Regions from separate parts of the Paenibacillus sp. FSL H8-0315 genome, predicted to be linked through region 2. Evidence: riboswitches for the same ligand, from Rfam matches in the RefSeq annotation. Region 2 holds a riboswitch; each other region holds the start of a gene.
What was found. Region 2 has a riboswitch for cyclic di-GMP ahead of MHB56_RS17670 (transglutaminase-like domain-containing protein). Riboswitches for the same ligand answer to the same signal wherever they lie in the genome.
Positions count from the first base shown of each region.

Region 1 (6,736 bases), 900 kb from region 2:
CCTGTGACCTTCACTTGAGCCGTCAAGTCACCGTCTTCCGAATCCATTGCCGTATAGCTTTCACTGATATCAATCGCTTGGCCCACTTTGGTTGAGACAGATTTAGGTATGGTAAGCTCTGGTGTATTGTTCAAGATCATAAACTTCGCATCAGCAAAATCGCCGTGATCTGAAGCATTTCCGTTACCTGCATTATCTAACACCAGCTTCAATTCACTTACATCCTTAACAGGTAACCGCGCAAGCTTGGCCTCTGTACCAAATTTCATCAGTCCGCTGTTATAAACCTCTGCCCCATCGGCAAAGATTTTGAAAATTACACTGGAGTTGCTTTGCTCAGGGATATTTCTATCAACCCCTACATACGTTTCAAAATATTCATAGTTTGCACCCGCCAGATTATACACGATTTCAGAGCTGGCATGGGTTCCTAAGCCCTTAGCGAACTCTTTGACCTCGCCATTTACCAGCAGCTTAATCGGATTGTTAGAGCTAGCCTTATCTTTTCGAACCACATTATAATCCGTTTTTGCCGATTGCCAATCTATATCACTCAGGTATTTACTAGCGCTGTATACAACAATCTTTCTGGCCTGCACAGCGGAGTTCCCATCTGAGTCTGTAACTGAAAACTCGACGTTGTAAGTCCCTGTTTTGCTTGATGTGAATCCATTTGAATGCACTTCAACGGCTCCAATTAAGTTACCATCTTCCGTATCAAAAGCTGTTACATCGCTCAACACATCAAATTCGCTGTTCAGCTTAACGAAGGTTGTCTCTTCCGGTACTGTAATGGTAGGTTTGCTTGAATTATTTGAGAACTTCGCATCCGCCCATACCGTATGGTCTGAAGCATTGCCATCCTTAGCATCTGTTGTAACCAGCTTCACCTCTCTTGCACCAGTCACAGGGATTTTCACAAATTGATGCTCTGTTCCTGCCCGGAAAACATCACTCTCAAATTTCTGTTCTCCATCCACATACACTGCAAAAGTAGCCGAGGAAGGTTTCCCTTTCATGGCTTGATCGATCCCAATGTAGCTTTCAAAGAAGTCGTAACCCTTACCTTCAATATCGTAAACTACCTCAGAGTTGGCATGAACACCAATCCCTTTCGCGTACGTCGCAGCCAATCCTTGGCGAACAAGGGTTATGATTCCCCCGGAAACGGCTTTATCTTTCTTTAATTCACCCCAGCCTACAACGACTGACTTGGCATTGAGATCGGAAATATAGGCGTAGTCGCTCGTTACCGTAACCTGTGTGGTTTTCGTTTCCGTAACCCCTTCGCTTTTCACTTCATATACAATTTCGTAGTTGCCTTTTTGCGTTACATCAACGTTATTGGCTTTCAGAGAGACATCTGCAGTAATATCGTTTCCTAGATAGTTAGCCGCTTTTACATAGCTCATCGGATCAAAGGTTTGATTAAGCTTTAAAGTGAGCTGATCTTCAACAGACAAGGCTGGCTTAAAGGCTTTAACCTGTACGGGCTTCAGTGGGTTCAGCTTTTTATCATAACCGACGATCTTGTACGTATAGTTGATACTCGCATCTACATTCTGATCCACAAATTGCTCAGTTCCTGTAAAACCAACTAACACATCATTTCTATACACTTCATATCCTAAAAAGTCTTGCTTAAGCTCTTTATCTATACTGAAACTTAACGTGTTCGTTCTAGCCGTGGTGTTAGGTGTGATATTAACCTTAATGGCCAGATTTTTATCCGCTATTCCAGTTCCCTCATAATTAATCACCGAGTTATTTAAATACCATAACTTTTGCGGTGCCGGATACTTGGCTACTTTCGCTTTTGTCTCAGGATTCACAGTGAAGCCATGTCTGGCAAAATAGCTGCTTAAATCTAATCCCAGTACTTCGGAGGAGAACTCCACCAAATACTGCTGCTTAGAATTGTCACCGTTGGTAAGGATGACCTTCCGCTCCCGATATAGCTTGGTCAGCTCTGTCCAGTATCCCGGATGTGCCAGCTCCAGCTGCCAATAGGCTCCGAGTTGTGCAAATAAGCCCTGCTGATTCATAACCACTTTGTTTTCTTCGAGGACATATTTATAGATATCTGATTCATACGGTATACGATTATCTATCGAATTCGCCGCGACAGACATAAACATAGACACCATATTATTAGTTACTTCGCCATATTCCCGTTCACCCATAGCCAAGCGATGCCCGATTTCGTGATTCAGTCCCCAGCCCGGATAAGCTTTGTTAAAATCACCTAACATGGTTCCTACTGTTCCAAGTTGGATCCCTGTATGATCTCCCGCTGCATACATCGCACCATAAGGCTGCATCAAGCGAATATTCTCACGAATTAGCTTGGCATCATGAATCTCGCTACTGCCATCCAGGCCATAGAAGGCAAAAATACTCTTCATCCAGGTGTCATACCCAGTTACGGTGTCCAGCGGGTTATTTCCTTGCGTAATATATTTGTTGTACGCCTCCGTCGCCGTTCCTGTGAAAATAACATGATCGCTGGCCAGTTCTACCACATCTATGAGTTTACGATCTTGAACATTTGGATGAGCCGCTTTATCTTCGTCTAGTCTTTGTTTGTATGTGATTAAGAAGGTTTTGAATTGTTCTGGATCCGTGGTCTTGGTCATAAAAGGAATCTTTTCTAAACCTTCGAAGCGGATCAATGGCGCTTTCCCTTGTTCCTCTGCTGTATAGGGATTTACGATATAAACGGTGCCGCCCTTAGTCACTTCATGTGCATAATAACTATTCATAGCAAATTCAGGAACGGTTATAATGTTCTTACCTGGACGCAATTGCACACCTCTAGCCCAAACATTCCAAGCGGCCTCTTGTTGAGAAAAGACTAAAGAAGGTAGCTTATCGTTAGAAGCTGCATCCACATAAACGTTGATCGTATCTCCAGGCATTGCAACGAGACCTGTAGGCTGGTTGTTCGTACCAAAACCAATTCTCAGGTTTTCCTGCGCATGCTTTTTCATATCTCCACGTTGTTCCGCCTCAATGATGGTGCCTTCGGTTTGAACTTCACCATTCACTAGCTTCTTAGCTAAATCCAAAGAATCTTTCAGGATTGGATAGAGCGGATGTACTTTTGCCGCTTCCTCTAGTGCATTGATTTTTGCAACGTTATTATAAGCAGGCACAACCGCACTCATCGTTCCATCTGTGAAAATACCATTTACAGCTTCGCTTACTTTATCTTCTGTATAAAATCTAAATTCAGCCGCAAAAGGTCTGTTGATATTAGCTTTTGTGAACTTAAATTTTAATCTTTTAAACTTCGTCGGTTCGAATTTAAATTCCAGAAAGTCATTGGTACTAATCGCGGTTCCGCTAGATACAAGTTGGAAGGTCTCTCCTTTACTCGTCTCTGATGCATAGATTTCAAAAGCCTCTGGGAATCCTTTGCGGTTATCTCTAGCCAAAAAAGCTACTCTGTCCAGCACTTCCGCTTGCGCTAGTTCAAACACAACTTCATTCGTGAAGCTTGCATCATTGTTTTTGTTCGTTTCCCAATGCGTAGTGGGCTGGTCATCCAGCATATATTCAGGCTTCGTACCTGAGTAGCTTCCACCGTTCACCGTTACTTTTGATACGTTTGCATTCGGCATTCTATAAGCTTGGCTATAGGCATTTTCATAGGCTGTTCCATACCCTTTTAGCTTCGAAACCTTGGCTGCCGTTGCCTCTACCTGATGGTTCTCCAAAAGGATCTTTGCATTCTCTATCTCTTCTTTAAACTGCGCATACAGTGGATGTGCCTGCACTTCATTCTCTAAAGCTGTTAATTTCTCTGCCGTATCAAAGGCAGCACTAACTTGGCTCAAGGTATCATCTGTAAATAAATTTTTCATTTTAGCAGAAACACTATCCTCTTTATAAAAAGAAAACTCAGCAGCACTCGCCCAATCTTGGTTCGCTTTTTTGAAGACAAATTTAAGTCTCTTAAAAGCCGTAGGTGCGAACTGAATCTCCACTACATCACCGGTTGAGCCTGTATATTCTCCAGAAGACACGAGCGTAAAATCACCCGCATCGGTAGTGGAGCCGTAGATATCAAATTCTTGAGCAAAACCTTTACCTTTAGCACCGGATTGCCTAGCCGCGTATACCATTCTATTTAATTCAGTGGACTCATTGAAAACAAACACAACCTCATTCGTAAACGTTGAACTATTCGGTTTGCCAGTCTCCCAATGCGTGCTCATATCCCCATCCATAGCCTTAGCTATAGGCGAGCCTGAGTAGTTGCCACCGTTATTTGTGATGGATTTAATATTTGCTGGATTCATTCTAAAAACCTCATTATAGGCATTTAGAGCATCCTTGCCGTACAGCTCAAACGGAATAACCGAGGCGTTGCTTAATAAGTTAACCTTACTTTGCGCCACTGTTTTTGTTACATTTACCTTGCTTGCCTCACTTGCTAAAGCATAACCTGCCTCACTCGAAAAACTGGCCAACATGGCCGCCGATGTAGCGATCGCAATCATTTTCTTCATCTCTTCTTACCCCCAGATGTCATATGAATCTCTCCAGTGCCCAAAAATGGGCACAAAAAAAACTACCCCAAAAGAGTAGCTTGATTGCGTATAAAGTCGCCTAAAAATTAAGACTTAATTTTTATTAAACCTTAACAAGCATAAACGCCTTCGGCGTCCTTATAAGGACGGTAAGCGTTTAAGCGAGAAATATAAGATATTAAGTATAGTTTTATAACTTATACTTTCTTATATTTTAACAAAAAGCGTTACACACTCTTTGGCAGCTGGCTGACAATAGTTATGATAACCTTAGTCCCTATAGCTTTGCGTCCCTACATTTCCATAGGTTTGCCTATGAAGTTTCGAATACATTCAAAGAGTAACATAAGCCTAGATCTGATCGCATGATTAATTGGTATGAAATGAGTATAGGTAATTGCAATTAGTTTTTCTTATGTGATAGATATTATTTATCGACTATCCCGGAAGAGAAGGGCATCCTTTAGGACTGTAGGTCTACTTAACTCCCCGATCCAAACAAACGCCGGAACCAATTCCACACATCGCCCGTGATGGGAATTAATCCGAAACCATGTTCGCCAACTGCGATTACACCATATGCCCATTGTCCGATAGCTATGGCACCCCCAGCGATCCTGCCTATCGCTATCGCACCAAACGCCGTATCCCCTATGGCGATGGCCCCCAACGCTTTTTCCGCGATTGCGATCGCTCCTACAGCCACGCCTGCAATCGCAATCGCTCCCACTGCGAAGCCAAGCCAGCTAAGTGCTATTGCTCCGATCGCTAACCACATTCCCAGTGATATTGCTCCTAAGGATAATACGCCCACGCTTATCGCACCTATGGAAATCAAGCCAACAGCTACATCTCCAATAGCGATTAATCCAACGGCTGTCTTCACACGGGGTTTACCTCCACGGCCATACGCTTGACCTGAGTATCGCCCTAGATTACTGCGAATACTGATGACCGGAAATGAGGGAGAAGGCCATTGATAATCAATCTCTCGTCCATCAAAGCCCCTAGAATCCGCCCAGCGCGTTACAAATTGATGCCATTTCATATCCATCCCGTCCCCCTTTTCAAATTACCTAAATTATACAACCCCGGGGGTTGGCTGTACTCAGACTCTGACCTGAAATTCATCTCATCCTCTGGACGGATATATACTCATTAGGATTACTGTTTGGGAATAGGATCAGGCTTTCCAAATAAATAGCCCTGAAACAACTGATAACCACTCTGCTTAAGCCATTCAAAGTCCTCTCTAAACTCCACACCTTCTGCTAAAGGAACGGATTGGATTTCTAAAGCTTTTTCTAAAAATTGCTTTGCTATTTTCTGTTTGTTCAGATCGCTGGACACACCCTGAACATATTTCATATCCAGCTTCATGTAATGGGGTTTAAGCTCCAATAACATCTCGATCGTGCTGAAGCCCTCACCAACATCATCTAAAGCGTATTCAAATCCCCGGTCCTTGTAATATGTCAAAATAGCTTTCAAATGAGCGAGATCATCCACTTTCTCCGTCTCAACAACTTCAAAGACAAAAAGAGAAGGATCGACGCCTAATTGATTGGCCAGTTCAACGGTTGATCTTAAGCAGAACTCTGGAGCGTAGATCGACGTTGGGATAAAATTAATAAACGTTTTTTTATTTAAGGGTGCAGCATATTTTACAGCCGTCATTCTACATAACCGGTCTAAAGCATATAAACGCCCACGATTCCGTGCCGCCGCAAAAATCTCATTAGGATAGATAAGAGATCCGTCTTCTTTTTTAAATCTGGATAGGAGCTCGTATGCAAAAATCTCTTCCCTTACGTTCACAATTGGTTGGAAGTAGCAAGTAACAAGACCCTTAGTGATAACCTCATCAATCCACTCCATATCAAGTACAGTGGGTAATTCGGATAGAGGTCTCCATGTTTGGTCATCTATACGGAATTCAACCTGCTCCGACTCCATATGGTCATTACAGAAATCCAGAAAATCCCGCACCCCAGCCTCCTTAACTGTAATCACATTTTCTTCCACCTTATGTATCGTATTACTTCTACTCAAGTGATGAATAACCTCAGGTAAAACCCTAAGATTAAGCTCACCATGAGCCTTGATTTCAAAATTCAGATCTCTTACTACACAATGATTACAAGCCATATTCATAACCCCTTTAATAATCGATTCTCTGAATCCCGGAACGGCTCTTCTCA
Region 1 is NZ_JBBOTA010000001.1:3,159,233-3,165,968, forward strand. Features, by position in the region: gene MHB56_RS13720 (NPCBM/NEW2 domain-containing protein) at 1-4,514, opposite strand, end outside; cyclic di-GMP riboswitch class I at 4,773-4,859, opposite strand; gene MHB56_RS13725 (hypothetical protein) at 5,017-5,583, opposite strand; gene MHB56_RS13730 (EAL domain-containing protein) at 5,700-6,683, opposite strand; gene MHB56_RS13735 (Crp/Fnr family transcriptional regulator) at 6,734-6,736, opposite strand, start outside.
Region 1: another riboswitch for cyclic di-GMP. It lies ahead of MHB56_RS13720 (NPCBM/NEW2 domain-containing protein); the one in region 2 lies ahead of MHB56_RS17670 (transglutaminase-like domain-containing protein).

Region 2 (6,736 bases):
GCGCTTGGAAGCAGCTTGGATTCGGAGCTTTGTATGGATTAGGGATCTTCGGATTGCTTGCGGCACCGTTTTTCTGGAATAACGGAGGTCTGGTAGGGATTATTGACCTTTACAAGAGTACGTTATCTTCCTATCCGTATTCTTCAGTGAATGCATTTAATCTGTATGCACTGACTGATCCGATGTGGTCATCCCTTGATCTAACCTGGCTTGGCATTCCATACCGTGTATGGGGCTTCATATTTATTTTAGTGGCTGTAGCTGTTGCGGCATTTTATTCCTTTAAAAAGGATCGCTTGGACCTGACCAAATCCTATTTTATCGGCATGGTGCTTATAGTAGTGGTCTTTGTGCTTGGCACCAAAATGCATGAACGTTATATGTTCCCTGCTCTTATTCTTTGTTTGTTTACTTATATAGAAAGTCGGGACCGCCGCTTTTTATCGCTATTTCTCGGATTCAGCTTAACGCAATACATCAATGTGGCGTACACCTTATCCCACCTGAATGCAGATGTTAGCCCGGGTGCAGACGGAATCGTATTAGTGACTGCTATAGCTAATCTAGCATTGCTGCTTTATATGCTGAATATCGGATACGATGTGTATGTCCGCAAGGGAATAAAACCTCTTCCAGCACCAATTACACCGGAAGAACAATATGAAGAAGATTTGAGAGTTGTCGGGCAAATTAAACCGCATCAGAAGGGAGGGCGATTTAACGATGAAGTTTAAGCGTATAGATTGGATATGCATAATAGCTATTACGGCCGTTTACGCAGCGCTTGCTTTATATAATCTTGGCTCTACTAAATCTCCAGAGACCTTATGGGAGCCTGCTGCCAGTGGTGAAAGCTTCTATGTAGATTTGGGGCAGAGTAAACCATTGGAACGGGTCAATATCTTTGGAGGCGTGGGCACGGGGAAGTTCAAGCTGGAATTCAGCGACAATCCTGAGGTCTGGAGCAGTCCGATGGATGTCAGTGAGGATGTCGGGAATGTCTTCATCTGGAAAAGCCAACCCCTGAACGTTACTGCGAGATATGTGAAGTTTACAGTTACATCTCCAGGGTTCACTTTGAACGAAATGGCCTTTTATGAGCAGGGGGGAGAAAGAATCCCCCTTCCTATTGCCGGTGTGACACCGGATGCTAACGCAGTACCTAAAAGAGGAGCAGCGGCCAATCTTTTTGACGAGCAGTCGCTCATTCCGGAACATTCTAACTTTATGAATAGCACTTATTTTGACGAGATCTATCATGCGCGAACAGCTTATGAATATACGCACGGGATTGTGCCTTACGAGAATACGCATCCACCGCTTGGTAAGCTGTTAATTGCCATAGGTATGGAGCTGTTCGGGGTCAATCCATTCGGCTGGCGTATTATCGGAACATTGTTCGGAGTTGCCATGTTACCTCTCATATATGTAATGGCGCTGCGTTTGTTTAAGAAAAGCAAATACGCCGCCCTCGCGGCGGGATTGTTTGCGCTGGATTTCATGCATTTCACACAGACAAGAATCTCCACGATTGACGTATACGGAGTGTTCTTCATTATGTTGATGTTCTATTTTATGCAGCGGTATTACACAATGAATTTCTACAAGCAGCCTTTAAGAAAAACATTAATTCCGTTATTCTGGTCTGGCTTATTCTTCGGAATCGGCGTAGCTTCGAAATGGATTGTGCTCTATGGAGGAGCAGGGCTGGCCATTATGCTGGCTATCTCCCTTTTTGAACGCTACAGAGAATACCAAGCCTCCGGACGCCTGCTGGCAGAGGGGAAGATTAAAGACAAGGAATTGCTGGGCACCTGTCGTGAAGCAGTAGATTCTTTTTGGAAAAAGACTATTATTACGTTGGCTAGTTGTATCGGGTTCTTTGTAATTATTCCAGTAATTATTTATAGCTTATCTTTTGTGCCGGGGTTATCTGCATCAGCAGAGGGCTTCACTATAAAAGGTTTGATTGATTCCCAAAAGAATATGTACAACTACCACAGCCAGCTTGTAGCTACACATCCTTTTGCTTCCTCATGGTGGCAATGGCCGTTTATGAAGAGACCGGTCTGGTTCTTTAGCGGTGGTGAAGGTTTGCCGGAAGGTCAGGTCAGCAGTATAGTGACTATGGGGAATCCGCTTATCTGGTGGACGGGTATTTTTGCAATGTTGGCAACACTGTGGATTACGCTGAAACGTAAAGATAAGAATCTCTACATGATCTGGATTGCCTTCTTCTCGCAATATGTTCCGTGGATGCTTGTCCCAAGAGAAACATTTATTTACCATTATTTTGCTATGGTGCCATTTATGATTCTTGGTATTGTATATATAATGAAGTTGCTGGATACTAAATTCCCTGAGGCACGTTACGTACAGTATGTCTATGTAGCTGTTGCTTTGCTGCTCTTTATCGCTTTCTACCCGGTACTGTCAGGGATGCAGGTCAGTGGAGATTACGTGAAAGATATGCTGCGTTGGTTCCCTACTTGGGTTTTCTAGGATTTAATAAAAATCTATAAAATAAGTTTATGCATGCAGCGTTATTATGAAGTGTAGATGGATGTAACGCTCCAAAAAGCTTGTAGGAGGAATAAAGGTGAAAGCCAGATATAGTGTGATTGTACCCATGTTCAATGAGGAGCAAGTAATTAGCCATACTTATGAACGTTTGAAAAAAGTAATGGACGAGTGCGGCGATACTTATGAGCTGGTCTTCGTCAATGACGGCAGTCGTGATCGTTCCGCCCAGATGATTCGGGAGATCTGTGAACGAGACGAGCATGTCAAGCTGATTGACTTCTCGCGTAATTTCGGACATCAGGTAGCGATTACAGCTGGCATGGACTATGCCGAAGGTCAAGCGGTTGTTGTTATTGACGCTGATCTTCAGGATCCTCCGGAGGTCATTTTGCAAATGATCGAGAAGTGGAAAGAGGGCTACGACGTTGTATATGCGAAACGCCTGAAGCGCCACGGAGAAACGATGTTCAAAAAGGTCACCGCGAAGCTTTTTTACCGCCTGCTCAGCAGTATGATAAGTGTGGATATTCCAACGGATACAGGCGATTTCCGTCTTATTGACCGTAAGGTATGTGATGTCCTGCGGGGACTTAAAGAAAAGAACCGCTATGTCAGAGGTTTGGTGAGCTGGGTTGGCTTCAAGCAGACTATGGTGGAATATGAACGGGAAGAACGTTTTGCCGGAGAAACCAAATATCCGCTGAAGAAAATGATTCGTTTTGCGTTAGATGGCATCACCTCTTTTTCACATAAGCCGCTTAAGATTGCTACGTATATTGGATTCTTTCTTTCATTCTCTAGCTTTCTCTATTTATTTTTCGTCTTGTTTCAAAAGATATTTTTTACCTCCTGGACGGTTCCGGGCTGGGCTTCCATTGTAGGCGTTAATCTGCTCTTTAACGGTATCGTTCTGATGCTGTTAGGTGTGATTGGGGAGTATATCGGACGGATTTATGACGAGTCTAAAGATAGACCGCTATATATTGTTAGTGAGACTAAAGGCTACCAGAACGAAGAACAACTGGACCGCCGGAAGGACCACAATGATGTCAGATAAGAACTTGCGCGCTGCATTCATACAGTTCCTCAAATTTAATGCCGTAGGTTTGCTCAATACGCTTATTGATTTTGTGATTTTCACATTGTTGAATTCTCTAGGGATGGTATACGCATTGGCGCAGGTGATCTCCTATAGTGCAGGCACGGCGAATAGCTTTATTTTGAATAAAAAAGTAACCTTTCGTGATCGCAACCGGGGGAATAAAGAAGGCTTCGACCGCGCGCAGCTGGTCAAGTTTATCGTGCTGAATCTGGTAGTGCTCGGAATATCACTGCTGCTAATGCATCTGTTGACAGACAAACTAGGTATTCAAGTCTTGATCTCGAAGGTGCTGGTTACCTTTATCACGGTGATCATCAATTTCTTTGGAAGTCGTAAATGGGTATTTTAAACATTAATTTCAGGCAGAAGGAGTTGCTATGCTTAAAGGCAAGTAGCTGTTTCTGCTTGATTTGTATATAACCATAGAAACAATATACGGAGGTGAATAACATTGCGTAAATTCTCCTATCTACTCATACTGGCTGGGATACTTATCATGTTATATCCGACAGCTAACGAATGGTACAACGACAGGCAGCAGGAGAAGTTATTAGAAACGGCTGAACTAAGCACTGCCGATAGTACTCCCCAGTCAGATCTGAGGAGCAGGTATGCTGAAGTTACTCAGCTGTTAGCAGAGGAATCGGTTCTGGATGCCCAGGCACAGCCCCAACCCCAAGAGACAGAAAAGCCTGAACCGGAGATTGAAGTCGGTGGCAAAGTAATCGCACTAATTGAAATCGATAAGATTGATTTGAAGCTGCCTGTATTAGAAGGGGCTACAAAAGCTAATATGAAACATGCTGCAGCCCATATGAAAGAAACGGCACCCCTTGGAGAGATCGGGAATGCTGCAATCGCGGCGCATCGGGCTCGAACTACGGGTCGTTTGTTTAACAGATTGAATGAGGTTGTTGTGGGGGATGTTATCACGGTAAAGACTAGTGATCAGGTGTTTAACTATGAGGTATACGATATTTCTGTTGTAGATCCGAGTGATGTCTCCGTTCTTGACGGGAATGACAAGGATAAGATTCTTACTCTGATTACATGTGATCCGCTAGTGAATCCAACGCATCGGCTGATTGTTCATGCCAAATTAACAAAATGAGAATAGTGAATGACAAGAAAACACAAATACCGGGAGATATTTATAAAATAATGGGTAATCTAGTAAATTAGGTCTTGTTCACAACTATAAATATGATAGTATTATACTATGAAAGCTAAACACGATAACGGCAAACCTTCCGAAAGGTAGGGACGCAAAGCTAAAGGGCCTTTTCCCGAAAGGATGGCAGCCAGCTACCGAATGAAGAGGCTTTTTTTGTTTGTTTCAAATGGATTCTATCAATTATATCTAGTAAAGCTAGAACAGATAGAGCTTATACGATAACGGCAAACCTATCGAAAGGTAGGGACGCAAAGCTAAAGGGCCTTCCCGAAAGGATGGCAGCCAGCTACCGAAAGGAGTTTTATCCGTGAAAAAGGTTTATTTTATGCTGGTGGCGTTGTTCGTCCTAATGACTTCAGTTTCGGTAAGTACAGCTCAAGCTGCAAGTGCAGATGCCAGCTGGTTGATTACATCCAAAGTGGCTCAAGGTGTTATTGGTATTAACTATGATATTCCGAAAGATAAAAGAATCAAACTCATGATCACCAAAGATAACAGCAGCTATACATATAACTTGTATGCTTCTGGACAAGCTGAGGACTTCCCTTTGCAACAAGGAAATGGGACTTATAAGGTTTCTGTTCTGGAGAATACAACCGGCAATAAATACAAAGCATTATATTCCGAAGTAGTAGACGTAACCATGAGTGACTCGAATTCCGTATATTTGGGCTCCGTACAGAATGTGAAATGGAGTTCTTCTGATAAAGCGATTGTCAAAGCTAAACAATTAGTACAAGGCAAAACAACAGACGAAGAGAAAGTTAAAGCGATCTATAACTATGTAGTTGCGAATGTACAATATGATTACTCTCTTGCTAATAGTGTAACTACTGATTATATTCCAAGCATCGATAAGACATTGACTACTAAAAAAGGGATTTGCTATGATTACGCTTCTCTTTTTGCCGCAATGCTGCGGAGTGTAGATGTTCCTGCTAAGTTGGTAATGGGGAATACAAGCTACGTTACGCAATATCATGCCTGGAACGAAGTGTTGCTTAATGGGAAGTGGGTTACCATTGATACTACAGTGGATGCAGGACTTTCAAAGAGTGATAAGAAAACCGATTTAATTAAAGCCTCAAGCAAATATACTGCGGCAAAATACTATTAAGTTCGTCGCTAGAAATATAACCCTATTAAATAAACAACTAGCTTAATTATTAAGCTAGTTGTTTATTTTTATATTAGGGGTTGCTTTTCTATTAATAGTTGGGGTATTATAGGTAAGCGTTGTTAGACAGCGTACAGGCGATATAGACGAGGCTGATAAAAAGCTTCGAAAAATAAAGCTTGCATTTCTGAAAACAACATGATATATTATAAGAGTTGCTGCTGAGACATTAAACGGCGCCAACGAGAACTTGATCTTTGAAAACTGAACAACGAGTGAGTAGGAAATCACGCAAGTGAAATCCAAAATTAGAGAATTAATTTTCTCGTCAGATGTTTCAAAATGAGCATATCGCTCTTTTCAATACTAATTGGAGAGTTTGATCCTGGCTCAGGACGAACGCTGGCGGCGTGCCTAATACATGCAAGTCGAGCGGAGTTATTTTGAAAGCTTGCTTTCAAAATAACTTAGCGGCGGACGGGTGAGTAACACGTAGGCAACCTGCCCTTCAGACTGGGATAACTACCGGAAACGGTAGCTAATACCGGATAATTTCTTTTTTCTCCTGAGAGAAGAATGAAAGACGGAGCAATCTGTCACTGAGGGATGGGCCTGCGGCGCATTAGCTAGTTGGTGGGGTAACGGCCCACCAAGGCGACGATGCGTAGCCGACCTGAGAGGGTGAACGGCCACACTGGGACTGAGACACGGCCCAGACTCCTACGGGAGGCAGCAGTAGGGAATCTTCCGCAATGGGCGAAAGCCTGACGGAGCAACGCCGCGTGAGTGATGAAGGTTTTCGGATCGTAAAGCTCTGTTG
Region 2 is NZ_JBBOTA010000001.1:4,057,368-4,064,103, forward strand. Features, by position in the region: gene MHB56_RS17645 (glycosyltransferase 87 family protein) at 1-734, shown strand, start outside; gene MHB56_RS17650 (phospholipid carrier-dependent glycosyltransferase) at 724-2,502, shown strand; gene MHB56_RS17655 (glycosyltransferase family 2 protein) at 2,600-3,580, shown strand; gene MHB56_RS17660 (GtrA family protein) at 3,567-3,974, shown strand; gene MHB56_RS17665 (class D sortase) at 4,077-4,736, shown strand; cyclic di-GMP riboswitch class I at 4,856-4,938, shown strand; cyclic di-GMP riboswitch class I at 5,013-5,093, shown strand; gene MHB56_RS17670 (transglutaminase-like domain-containing protein) at 5,107-5,916, shown strand; rRNA gene MHB56_RS17675 (16S ribosomal RNA) at 6,284-6,736, shown strand, end outside.

Region 3 (6,736 bases), 2.2 Mb from region 2:
CCGGGCCGCAGTTTTCAAACCAATGTCGCCCCGTTCAATTTCTTGGAGAATCGTTAACTTTTCCAGTGCTGTATACTTCTTTTGTTCCATAAAAATGCTCCCCATACAGCGACAGGATTTATTATTTCACCTGTCTACTATATGGGGAGCATATCAGTCCAGACAGTTGCGAGTGATTTTTAAAATGCTCTTACTAAGAGTAGTCCACGTATGTCTGAATAAAGTTGCGGAAGTTGTTTTATTTCGAAAATCCGCAAGAATACCAAGGTATGGTTTTAGGAATGAGACATGGAGGTAACTAGGAATTTTGAGGAAGTTGAATAAGGGTGTAACATTACAAATAGGTTATACAATTCGCAGAATTTCTATATGGGGCTGATCAGGGTTACATTATCTTTAATAACGTAACCGCCAGATTCATTCGGCACTGGGTGGGAGAAAGAAAGACCTTGAGGATTGTCGCCTTCAAGGTCGATATTATAGTAGTTCTATTTTGATATCAACTTATTTGCCCCTTAATGCTTCAAAAAATGCTCTATGCCGCGCGGAGTCAGATAACGCCCACCGGATAAAGGAATATATTAAAACGTGAGCCGTCACGGCTCATCACCTCAATCTTACCGTCATTGATTGGCGTCAGCTGCCATTCATAGCTATGGTGCCAGCCAAGTCCGCTTACGCCTTTAAACGAATCGCGACTTAAATAATTCGAACTAAACTGAAGTGGCATTAATGCCTGAAGAGTTATGGCATCAGTAGCGTAGACAAAATTAACGCGTGCCGGATCAACCGGTGTCAGTCCCGTAAGATTAACAATTCTCAGACGATCTGCAAGCGCTAATTCCGTAAATTGCGATAACTCCTCCTGTTTTATAGTGTCACTAGACTCCGGCTCAGTTAACAATATGGAGGTCAATCCACTGACATTTCCAGTAGCTGTTGCTGAATTATTGATGTCAGCTAAAGCTATTGCCTTTTCTTTCGTAGCCTCTACAGAATCCAATTTGTAATAAAAAGCTGCAATAGCTTCCCAATTGACGGAAAAAGCTGGAGTCAGTACACGAAGCACTTCAAGCGGCTCTGAATAGCCAGAAAGATGACTATCCTTTTTAGCTCTTGCTGTAATGTGGGCAATTGACCCTACACGAAGCTCTACATTTTCACTCCACTGTCCAGCGGTGTTGACTGAGATACCCTCATATTTCACCGATCTCCCTCAGCGGGGTAATATAACTCTAGATCCAGCGTGGTTCCTGTTGCAGCTGAGCCTGAGATGATAGAGGCGTTTCCTGACGCGGCTGGTTTAATATCCAGCTCGGTTGGTGCAATCGCTGCCTCACCGCCCAGAATTTCGAAACTAGCCATTTGGCCATAAAAGACCCCTACTCCGTTATAAGTAGATGGAGAGATACAAATCGCATACCGCCCTTCTTCCAGCGGGACACCTCCAATCTTCCCGTCCCAATCTACATTATGAACGATGTACTCACCTTTATTGTTTTTCGTCTTATAGACACCGCTTTTAATTAGCTTTGCTAATACAGGTGACGATCCATTTGCTTGTGGACTACAAAGATTAATATTGGTCTCATGCTCTTCTTGACCATCATCCGCAGCATTAAAGCTAAAAATGATATTGCTCATTTCCCCCTTTTCAGGGTTAATCTCGCTAGGTTCAATTCGCATATTTGTTGCTGCATATGCCTTCGAAGTCAAATTATCCAACGCTGGAAATACTGGGATATATGAAACAACTAACAGAAAAGCAAACATAAGATGGATACATAATTTCATATTTCCGCGACGCCATTTCCTTTTTACAGTTCTAATGATCATCTTTATTCTCCCGTTCATTATGATTAGAGTAGCTCTAGCTCAGCCAACAGTTTATAGACAATGATCGCAGCCTCGGCTCTTGTAGAGGAATGCTTAGGATACAGATACAACCCGTCACCTTGTACTAACTTATTATAAATCGCTGCTGCGACAGAGTTTTTTGCCCAGCTGCTGATGCCATTACTATCCTTAAACCGTGCCAATTCAGCTTGTATTTTATTCATTCCAGATGCGTCAGCTTCAACTCCCGTTCGCACTTCGATAGCACGAATTAGCATAACCATCATCTGTTCTCGAGTCAGAGGATCATTTCCACGGAAGAGACCCCCGTCCCCTTTCACAATTCCAGCAGCAGCAGCCTCTACCCATCCATAAGACCAATTCTGCGCTGAAACATCACGAAAGGTTGGAGCAGCGGGAAGGATCGGCTTGATTTGGAGCGCAGCTGCTAGCAGTTTCGTAAATTGAGCACGGGTCAGTGTGGCTTTTGGTGCATAATCAGTACTAGTCATTCCATCCGCAATTCCTCTTGATGCCAGCACTTCAACCTCTTGCCGAGCCCAGTGGCTTGTCATATCAGTAAAGCTTCTTTCCCGTAGCATCACCGAATAGATTCCAGATTCCGTAATTGCGCTTCGGACGAAATCGTCTTCCAGGTTAGTAACCCCGCCATAGTAGCTCCAAGTTCCTAATGCAGTATCATATTGATAGATTCCGAGCTTCTCTCGGTTCGTAGTCCAAGGAGTTTCCTTTGCATATCCAATAGCCAGTAACGCTGGAAGTTTAAAGGTTGAGCTGGCCTCCACTTGCCAACTAGAACTTTCTTTACGTAGTTTAATTCCTTTATTATCGATAACCGTTTGAGTCTTACTTTCTTCTACTTGAACCAAACTTACTGTTGTATTCTCAGGAAATGTCCCTGCTGAAATTTCTAAACGAGCCAAACCATTTGCCGCAGTCAAAATGCCGCCTTTATCTCCAAACACCTTACTGTCTTTAGGACCCGTTGGTGTTGGAACTGAAATGTTTGAACCTGAATTCCCGCTTGAATTTGAATTTGAATTCGAGTCTGGGTCAGGATTAGGATTAGGACTCGGAGTTGGAGTTGAACCCGGCCCCTAATCTACATCCAACTGTACTGCTTCTATGTATTGGTCATTAATGCTATAAAGAAGTTTCTCTCCACTAATTCCTATAAGCTTCGCGCCTGAAGGGAGTGCGGGAAGAGAAGTAACACTCCGTGATAAAAGATTAACGTTCTTCAAAACAGGAGCACCATTTACCTCTACCTGAAAGACCGCTTGTCCTGCACCTATCGCCATAAAAGCATAATCCGTGTTAGAAATATTCATTGCAGTAAGATCCATAGGCGATAAAGTAAAATCCTTGATGGACATCAAGACGTATTTGCTCTCTGAAGCTCCATTTTTTTGCTTCCAAAGCACGTGGCTACCATTGAACACGAACCAATCTACAAAATTCGCTCCACCCAGCCTGACTATGGAACGTGTGGCTCCGCTGCTCAAATTGAGCATGCTAAGTCCTCCGCTCCGAGCATTTTTATAAACTACTATGCCATTAGCTAGGACCGGAAATCTTCCCTCACCCAGTTCCGCTTCTACACCCGAGGCCAAACCATGATAGATCATATTTCCATAATGTGTACGCTCATACCAGACTACGCCCACTCCATCTGTTGATGGATTGCCGTATTGTCCTGACGTTTGGTTGAGCTTGGTAGGAGATCCAATAGAAATGTTGGAACTATAAATATCCCAGTTCAGTGAAGATTCTTCTTCACTACTTTTATCAGCCCACACCACAAAACCTCCACCAACTGCAGGTGCATCTTTAGCAGAAGAACTGGAGGTGAGTATTTTAGCTGCTCCGCTAGTCTGATTTAGGGTATGTACCTGTTTGATTCCTTTTGCATCCTTTTCCATCCATACAATCTGATCACCGAACACACTATAATCTGTTCGACCTGGATCACTCCCCGTTGCCGAAGCTATATCAGCTTCAACTACTCCGGCAAACAAATTCACAAACATACACATAACCGTGAGCAGCATCAGCCTATTCCTCGGGGTCCTCACTCTACTTCTGAACCTCATTCTTTTCTCTCCTTCAGGGGGATTTTTAGGCACGCAAAAAAACCAAGTGCCTTGAGCGGCCCGGCTGTCGTAACATCCCTTCGTGGGATGAATTAGACCCGTGGCTTTGCGTCTCCGACTTTCGTACGAATTTGCCTTTGTTTCCAAACTCGGTTTCCAAATAAATATACATAGGTAGGACTATACTATTAGCGGAATATAATACTTTAGAATTAATATGTTCTATATATTCCATTTTTAAGGTGATTATAAAAAGCCCATCATTTAAAATAGGTAATTTTCAGACAAAAAAAAGTAATCTATAAAAAGACAACCAGACAACAATTCTCCAATAATCGGAGAAACGCTGCCTGGCAGGGTGCTTGAGCAGATGATAGAGGAGAATTCGCCAATTACACCGGATCTCAGGGGAATCTGAGAAATAGAATAAATGTATTCTATACAGTTATTTCGTAGGCAAATGCAATCATTTTGACTTTAGTTGCATTTTCTACAACTAAAAACACGAGAAGCCACCACTAAGGCTGTAAATCAAGAAAATAGCTGTACAAAATACACTTACATCCATCGGCTGGAGGGATTCGAGAAATATAGTTGTACGATGTACAATTAAACTCGCTTCTACGTATTGCTCCCCATGACTTTCTATACAGATAGATGGTGAATAGACCCTTATAGCTCTGCTCTCTTTACTTTATCGGGACTATACTCCCACATCTGCAGCCCCGCACCGATCATTCCACATAAATTACCATGATAGGCTGCTTCAATACGAACATTTTCCAGCATCGATGGCATTACTCTGCCCTTTACTTCCCTTCTAATGCCTTCAAACAAAAGTTCGCCTGCTTCAGCAACTCCACCGCCAATGACGATGACTTTAGGGTTAAAAATATGGATTAATGAAGCAATCGCGGATCCGAGCGCAGCAATCGTGTCTTCCATTAACGCTGTAGCCAGAGAGTCACCTGCCCGCCATCTCGCTATCACTTCCCGTGAGTCTACGTTCTCTGGGGACTGGTTATGTAATAAAAGCTTGTCGCGCATGCGACGTGCGATACTTGTGCCTGAAGCATACTGCTCCAAGCAGCCTGTTCCACCACAAATGCATGCAGGCCCTTTGAAATCTACAGACATATGGCCTAACTCTCCAGCCCCACCCCAAGAACCGTGGACAAGATGGCCGTCTACGACTATCGCTCCACCCACGCCCGTACCAAGGGCAAGACAGATAAAGTCTTTTACCTCTTTGCCTGAGCCTAAATATTTCTCTGTTAATGCTAATACATTCACGTCATTATCAACGATTACCGGAAGATGAAACTGTGTCTGAAGCAAATCCTTCAAAGCTGTGCCAGCATAGCCAGGGATAAGCTCCGAAGCGGAACGGACACGTCCCGCCTCCCAATCCATTTGCCCTGCTGATCCTACGCCAATTCCTTGGAGTTGAATTCCCGCTTGTTGTGCTGTTATTTCATCCATTAATGTCCGAATAGCTAGTATAATGCGATCCATTGTTTTCGTCTGTCCAGCCAATGTGCTTAGGCTTACAGTATGTAAAACGTCCCCTTGTGAAGAGACGAGTCCGGCATTAATTTTCGTGCCGCCAATATCTACTCCGATCGCATATTCTATATGAGGATCATACCCTTCCATCGCGGACTCACCTCCGTCAGTCATTGAAATCGCTCACGGCCTTAACATATCTCGAAGTGATCAATTGTGGCCTAGTAATTGCACTTCCTACAACAACATAGGATGCCCCCGCATTCTTAGCTTTTGCTGCGTCTTCCGGTGTCCATATCCGTCCTTCCGCAACAACAGGAATGTTCACTGATTTGCTTAATTGTTGAATTAAGACAAGGTCCGGTCCTTCCTGCTGTGTACTGTATGGGGTGTAGCCTGAAAGCGTGGTACCAATGAAATCCACATCTAATTTCTCAGCGGCAAGCCCTTCCTCAAATGTCGAAATATCCGCCATAACCAGCACACCTCTCAGATGTGCATATTCTATTAATGGCTTTACTGACTCTAAGCGTTCTTCCCGATTCGTTACATCAAGCGCAACAATCTCTGCTTTTGCAGAAACAATCGCCTTCACTTCATCTAAGGTTGGTGTTATAAATATGGCTGATCCGGGAATATCCCGTTTAATAAGTCCAATGACCGGTACATTTACTTCTTTTTTGATAGCTACAATATCTGGAACACCATTTGTCCGGATTCCTATAGCTCCTGATTGAACCGCTGCTCTTGCCATTTTAGCCATTGTATCCCCACCATGAAGCGGCTCATGCTCAAGTGCCTGACAGGAAACAATCAGACCTTTCACCGGAAAGATATCACTTATTCGAGTCATTATTAACCCTATCCCTTCGCTTCAAGAATATAATCTAATATTCTATTGTTCAGAGCTTCCACCCGCTCCTGATCGGAATCCTTAATCGGTAAAAGCGGCATTCTTGGCTGACCTGTTTCAAATCCGCGCACACTAAGGATCGCTTTACACGCACCATATAATGAAGGAAAGGATAGCAATTCAACAATGAGATCATTGATGATAAACTGCCATTTCTGCGCCTCAGCCATCTCTCCTTGCACATAACATTGTTCCACTTTTAGGAATAACTCGGGCATCACCCCATAAGTTCCACCAATCCCGCCATCTGCCCCAATACTGCGGCCCGCCAAATACTGCTCATCTGGTCCATTTAAGACTAGAAAATTCTTCCCACCTGCGGCTTTAAATTGCTGAAGCTCAAACGTGCTCTCCGCCGAAATTTTCA
Region 3 is NZ_JBBOTA010000001.1:6,207,720-6,214,455, reverse strand. Features, by position in the region: gene MHB56_RS27020 (helix-turn-helix domain-containing protein) at 1-90, opposite strand, end outside; gene MHB56_RS27015 (DUF6531 domain-containing protein) at 551-1,207, opposite strand; gene MHB56_RS27010 (hypothetical protein) at 1,204-1,836, opposite strand; gene MHB56_RS27005 (S-layer homology domain-containing protein) at 1,860-2,822, opposite strand; gene MHB56_RS27000 (hypothetical protein) at 2,955-3,908, opposite strand; cyclic di-GMP riboswitch class I at 4,002-4,096, opposite strand; gene MHB56_RS26995 (ROK family protein) at 4,623-5,606, opposite strand; gene MHB56_RS26990 (N-acetylmannosamine-6-phosphate 2-epimerase) at 5,623-6,309, opposite strand; gene MHB56_RS26985 (dihydrodipicolinate synthase family protein) at 6,318-6,736, opposite strand, start outside.
Region 3: another riboswitch for cyclic di-GMP. It lies ahead of MHB56_RS27000 (hypothetical protein); the one in region 2 lies ahead of MHB56_RS17670 (transglutaminase-like domain-containing protein).